Regions from separate parts of the Paenibacillus azoreducens genome, predicted to be linked through region 1. Evidence: riboswitches for the same ligand, from Rfam matches in the RefSeq annotation. Region 1 holds a riboswitch; the other holds the start of a gene.
What was found. Region 1 has a riboswitch for glycine ahead of gcvT (glycine cleavage system aminomethyltransferase GcvT). Riboswitches for the same ligand answer to the same signal wherever they lie in the genome.
Positions count from the first base shown of each region.

Region 2: linked by a shared signal. The riboswitch ahead of L6442_RS31195 (alanine/glycine:cation symporter family protein) and the one ahead of gcvT (glycine cleavage system aminomethyltransferase GcvT) in region 1 are both predicted to bind glycine.

Region 1 is NZ_AP025343.1:2,155,956-2,159,374, forward strand. It holds gene gcvPA (aminomethyl-transferring glycine dehydrogenase subunit GcvPA) at 1-1,106, opposite strand, end outside; gene gcvT (glycine cleavage system aminomethyltransferase GcvT) at 1,103-2,224, opposite strand; glycine riboswitch at 2,344-2,472, opposite strand; glycine riboswitch at 2,476-2,573, opposite strand; glycine riboswitch at 3,240-3,353, shown strand.
Region 2 is NZ_AP025343.1:6,958,818-6,962,236, reverse strand. It holds gene L6442_RS31200 (hypothetical protein) at 1-567, shown strand, start outside; glycine riboswitch at 816-927, shown strand; gene L6442_RS31195 (alanine/glycine:cation symporter family protein) at 1,082-2,422, shown strand; gene L6442_RS31190 (AraC family transcriptional regulator) at 2,509-3,336, opposite strand.

The DNA of each region.
Region 1 (3,419 bases):
AGCCGATCTGCGGCGTAATGGCTTTTTTGCAAGTTAAGTTTGCCGACATCGATCAGTCCCTGTTTGCCCATCACCGACAAATATACGGAGGCGCAAAGCGCAAGCAGCGCCTGGTTCGAACAGATATTCGAGGTCGCTTTTTCACGGCGGATATGCTGTTCACGGGCCTGCAGCGTCAGCACAAAACCGCGTTTGCCGTTCCGGTCGACCGTCTGGCCGACAATCCGTCCCGGCATTCTGCGCATATGATCCTTGGATACGGCGAAAAATCCGCAAGTCGGACCGCCTAACGAAGCTGCAATGCCAAGCGGTTGGGCGTCTCCCACCACGATATCGGCGCCAAGCTTGCCGGGTGCTTCCAGAAGTCCCAGCGACAATGGATTGGTGCTTACAACCATGAGGCCTTTGTGGGCATGGATCAGGTTGCCGATCGCAGCGAGATCTTCAACCGAACCGAAGAAGTTCGGGTTTTGCACCAGAACGGCGGCGGTATCGCCTGTGACAACCTTGGCCAGTTCTTCCATGTCCGTTACGCCATTTTTGGTGCCAACTTCCACGATGTCGAGTCCGAGACCATGGGCATAGGTGTGAATCACCTGTCTGGATTCCGGATGAACGGCAGAGGAGATCACGAGCTTGCTGCGCTTGGTAGCCGCACTTGCCAGTGAACCGGCTTCAGCAAGGGCTGTCGCGCCGTCATACATGCTGGCATTGGCAACAGCCATGCCCGTAAGTTCGCAAATATAGGATTGGAACTCGAATATGGCCTGCAGCTCGCCTTGGCTTACTTCGGCTTGATAAGGCGTATAGGCGGTATAAAATTCCGATCTCGATACCACATGGTTGATCACGGACGGAATATGATGGTCATAAAGTCCGGCGCCAAGGAAGCTTGGGTATTGGTCGGTATTGGCGTTTTTGGCGGCAAGGGCGGACAAGTGGGTAGTAAGGGCATATTCGTCCAGACCTTTGGATACGGGCAGTTCGCCTTTAAACCGGATTTCGTCCGGGATATCCTTGAACAAATCTTCGATGGAGTTCAGTCCGACGGTTTTCAGCATTTCCTGCTGATCCTGCTCGGTCATGGGCAAATAACGATGTTTCACTTGGAGTCAGCTCCTTTTCGGGCTCTTTTGTAAAAAGGCGTGCTTACAACTTCGGCTTTCAGACGTTTGCCGCGTATTTCCACTTCAACCTGCGTGCCGGTCGCGGCATGATTGCTGTCAATCAAAGCAAGGCCCAGGTTGCGTTTGAGGGTTGGCGATTGGGTTCCGGTAGTGATTTCACCGATCTGCGTGTCGCCGGCATAAACAGGATAATGGGAACGCGGGATGCCGCGGTCAATCATTTCCACGCCGACCAGTTTCCGCGGAACGCCGCTGCTTTTTTGCTGCTGTAGCGCTTGTTTGCCGATAAAATCATCCTCTTGGTTCAGCTTCACGAAAAAGCCGATGCCGCCTTCCAGCGGGGAGATTTCTTTGGACAGTTCCTGGCCATAAAGCGGCAGCTTCGCTTCAAACCGGAGCGTATCGCGGGCGCCGAGTCCTGCGGGCAGCAGTCCGTGCGCTTCTCCATGCTCGAACAATCCTCTCCATACAGTGGGAGCATCCGCCGCTTTAAGGTAAATTTCAAATCCGTCTTCACCGGTATAACCTGTGCGCGAGATAAGGACGGATGCGCCGAACAAGTTTACATTTTGCAGGAAGTGAAACGAACCGAGCGCTGACAGATCCGCATCTACGAGGGGATTCAGAATTTCCTCCGCTTTAGGTCCTTGGATCGCGAGAAGAGCCGTTTCGTCGGATTGATTGGTCATTTGAACTCCATTTTTCAGATGCTGCTGCAGCCATTCCCAGTCTTTGTCGATGTTGGATGCGTTGACGACAAGCATGTAAGACTGCTCTTCCAGCTTGTAAATCAGCAAATCATCAACGACGCCTCCGTCCGGATAACACAGGGCACTGTACTGCGCCTGGCCGGGTTCGAGTTTAGTTACATCATTGACGGTCATGTACTGAATAAAGCTTTCGGCCTCCGGACCGCTCACCATAAACTCTCCCATATGGGACACATCGAATAAACCGGCGGCTTCACGAACGGCCTCATGCTCTTTATGAATGCCGCTAAACTGGACCGGCAGCTCCCAACCGCCAAAATCGATGCACCGCACGCCAGGGATTTCGGCATACAGAGGGTAAAGCGGGGTACGTTTCAGCTCGGACACGTTTCCATCTCCTTCTCTATTCACATTTTTAAAAAGAGGATTTTGCAAAATCCCGAAAACACAAAAAGGACAGGCAGAAGAATAAGCATACCGCATTTTGCGGCATACCGGTTCTTATGCTCTGTCCTTGGTACCTGAGAGTTACCTTGCCAAATACGGCCGCTGTAAGACTAAAGGATAATAAAGCTTCAGTGCCGGCAGGCAAGTTTCCCCTTGGGTGATTCTTCGGTCAAGAATTCTCTCCAGAGATGCGTCCGATAATGGTCCTTTTGCCTGAGAGATTCACCCTGTTGTAAGGGTTTACTCCTTCGGCGTCACTATATAAAAGAGGTTGTTCAAAAAGTCCGCTTTTGATAAGAAAACCAATCGAGGTCAATACAAGGATGAGCGACCGCGATGCAAAGGTAGGTTTTCTTGCGATATAGAATTTCATCAGCTGTGCTGATAACTCATGAATTCTATATCTAACACGAAGTGAATCAGGAAGTGAACTCGGCATCGAATCTTGAATTCAGCCGGGCCTTCTGGTGCTCACGTACCCACTACGTACGCTCCGCTCCTTTCGTCCCTATCTTCATCCAACCTTCTCGGTGCTGAAAACCGGCCTTTTTTGAACACGCATTAAATCAGTAATCTCTCCCATTACCTTCATCCGCTATTGAATTGTCTTACTACCATTAATACTCAAAGGCGGCGGGAATGTCAACAGAATTATGAGGCAAAAACCCAGGATTCAAGGCAAGGAAGAATCTCACAAAATCTTTTGATTTTTTCTTCCTTTTTTATACAGATTAATGACCGGCTCCGGCATTGCGCTTGGCGCCATGAAGTACATCCGCAGCGGCATGCGGATATAGGCGGCAGACACTCCACAATATGCATAGCGGCAAGGGCTGGCCTTGGATGCGGGAAATGGCTTTCGTTATATTGACACCGCTGTTCCCTCTGCTTTATTCTTAAGGTGATTAGGATTGTAAATGGTTCCAAAACATAATTGATTTCGATATATAGCGGATGAAGGCGAACGGGAGAGACCGTCCCCGGCAAGGAGGGCGGCACCGAAGGAGCAAGCTGCATGTACGCACATACAGGCGGCTAATCTCTCAGGTACAAGGAACCGTCGCCGGACGCGGCTCTGGAGAGAGCGTCAGCCACCCAAGGGGAACGCGGAAACGGTGATTTCCGTTTAAACTCT
Region 2 (3,419 bases), 2.5 Mb from region 1:
AATAATCCGGAGCAGCATGATCATAAGCATATGTCGTTCGAGACGACGATGTCGCCAACAGGAGAATACGCGAATCAGCTGTTCACTCGTTTAGAAATCCCATATGACACTGACGTCAGCGAAATCCGCACCCACTCATCCAACTTCAATGTAATGAACGGCATTTTGCGGGTAGCAGGAGAAACCGGTACGAACCGGGACCTTCAGTTCAGCGTAGCCGGCAAGGATAATGAGACGACGCCAAGATGGGCCGTTCGGGCGGACAGCTCGAAGGAAGCGGGTGAAAATACAGGGGCCGACCTGCAGTTTGTCCGTTACGACGATGAAGGCGAAGCGGTCGATTCCGCACTCACCGTGCAGCGCAGCGGCGGCAATGTCGGTATAGGCACGGACGACCCCGACACCAAGCTTGATGTGAACGGGGACAAGCTGCGCGTCCGCAACAAGTATACGCCTGCTTCGTCCAAAGAAGCCTGCAGTCAGGGGCAGATCGCTTGGGACGATCAATATGTATATGTTTGCGTTGCCAAAGACAGCTGGAAAAGGACGGAGCTATCGTCCTGGTAACCTCTGCCCGAATGGCGGTACAAAACGGACCACATGCCATTGAGTCATTCGGAAGGTAATTATATCCAATAAAACAAACATCCTTGCCAAATCGTACAGGCAATCCTATAATGGTAACCAATCAAAAATTGCATATACACTGGATGAAGTTTACGGGAGACAAGCGGCAGCTTGGCCGAAGGGGCATAAACTCTCAGGCGCCAAAAGAGTTGGGATCGTACCCAGACTTGGGAGGCAGGACCGTAAGTGGACAGAACTCTGGAGAGACTCCATCAATGGAGCACCGAAGGGGCAATACGCGTGAGGGGAAGAATCCCATAACGTGTGGAAACTCTCAGGTAAAAGGACAGGGATTGCAGGATCGGTTACCGAATTTGAACACGCACAAGATGTGCATCGTTTCACATTCTTGGCGTGCGTAAGATCTGCAAATGTGTCCCCAGAGTCAAATCCTTGGATTTGGCTCTTTTTCATGTCGTCTAGGAGAATGCAACATCATGAGGGGGAAAAGGAAATGCATGTATTAGAGCTGGTAAACCAATGGGTATGGGGAGCTCCGCTGCTCATTTTATTGGTAGGCACAGGAATATGGCTGACCTGCCGGCTTGGTCTGCTGCAGGTGATAAGGCTGCCGCTTGCCTTAAGACTGATATTCAAGGCCAAAAATGAAGGCGAAGGCGACGTATCGAGCTTCGGCGCCTTGGCGACAGCGCTTGCCGCGACGGTCGGTACAGGGAATATCGTCGGGGTTGCGACCGCAATCCAAATTGGTGGTCCCGGAGCGTTATTATGGATGTGGATCGCCGCGTTTTTCGGAATGGCAACGAAATATGCGGAAGGGGTATTAGCGGTCAAGTTTCGGACGATGGATGATAAAGGTCAGGTCTCCGGCGGGCCGATGTATTATATTGAACGGGGGCTTGGCAGCAAATTTAAGCCGCTGGCCGTATTTTTCGCCATAAGCGGCGTTCTGGTGGCGTTGTTCGGCATCGGGACATTCCCGCAGGTGAATGCGATCGTATCTTCGACGCAGTCCAGCTGGGGAGTCCCCGCGATCGTGACAGCGGGAATCATGACAGTGGTGACCGCATTAGTCACTTTGGGCGGAATCAAAAGCATCTCGCAAGTGTCGACCAAGGTTGTCCCTGTGATGGCCATCATTTATATCGTTGCTAGTTTTGTCGTGCTGATCACATTTGCCGATCAAATCCCGCATGCAGTAGCCCTTGTTTTTGAGGGCGCATTTAACGGTGCGGCAGCGGGCGGAGGTTTTCTTGGCGCAACCGTCATGATGGCGATCCGAAATGGGGTGGCGCGAGGCGTGTTTTCGAATGAATCGGGCCTGGGGAGTGCGCCGATTGCAGCGGCAGCCGCAAAAACCAAGTGGCCGGCGGAACAGGGGCTCGTTTCGATGACAGGCACTTTTTTTGACACGATCATTATTTGTACGTTAACGGGGTTAACCCTGATCGTCACAGGGGTCTGGCAGGGAGCTGAACGCGGGGCGATGATGACCCAGGCGGCATTTGATGCCGCGATTCCGTACGGATCGATCATTCTGACGATATGTCTGATGTTATTTGCGTTTACGACGATTTTGGGCTGGAATTATTACGGCGAGCGCTGTATCACATATCTGTTTGGCGTGAAATCCATCCTGCCGTATCGCATTGTATTTATCCTTTTGATCGCCTTTGGAGCTTTTATCAAACTGGAGGCTATTTGGCTGCTTGCGGATATTGTAAACGGGCTGATGGCGCTGCCGAATTTGATTGCCCTATTAGGTTTATCAGGGGTAGTTGTGGCGGAGACACACCGATATTTGCAACATATGAAAAGTCAAAAGTTAGGCTGATAGAATAACAATGGCATGGATACGTCTGTACGGTTTCGTACGCGGCTCCATGCCTTTTCTAGTTTAGATCTCACCAAGGCAGAAAATCACCTTATACCATTCAGCTTGCGGAAAGCCTCCGGCGTCATCCCTTCCATACGTTTGAATAGCGTACTAAAATACCCCGGCGTCGTAAACCCCACATGCCCGGCGATTTCGCCGATCCGCGCATCTGGGCATTCCAGCAGTCGTTCCTTGCTTTTCTGGATGCGGAGCTGGTTCAGGTATTCCATGGGGCGTTTGTTCAGGATTTTGCGGAAAAGAAGGCATAAATGCTGTGTGGATACCCTGAGCTGTTCGGCGAGCTCCTGCAGCGTAATATCCCGCTGATAATGGTTTTCCATATAGTCAAAAACGGGTTGCAGGCGCAAATACCCTTGATCGGTAGAGGAAGCATGCATCCTGTCGGTCATGAGGTCAATGAGGAACATATAGGCCAGCTTGGAGCATTCCAGTCCCGCAAGCGGCTTGTCGGAGCATGTTAAGGACAGCGCGTTTTTCATATGATTCAGGATCAGTTCTTGGCTTTGCACTGTATAGACGCCGGAAGCATTTATACCGGCCAAATGAGCAAGGCTCTCGGCATCCCGTCCCATAAACGTGATCCAGTACACTTCCCATGGCTTCTCCATACTGTAATAGGCATGCTCTTCGTCGGGATATAGGAACATGCCCGAACCCGGTTTTACCCGGTATGCCTGGCCGCCCACCTTGAGTTCGCCTTGGCCGGATACACAGTGCAGCCATTGGAACTGAGGGTAGCCGTCCGGCCGGTGGATCGGTTCCTGATGATTCCAATGTCCCGCCCCCGTCATATAAATCGGAAGCTGCATCATCGTATCGCTTTGCATGAGAAACCCAAGCTTGTTTGCCATGATTCTTTTACACCTCCATTTTATCTATATGCGAAAATCGTTAAGTAAATACGAATATTTCGTTCTACATCAAGGCTTATTGG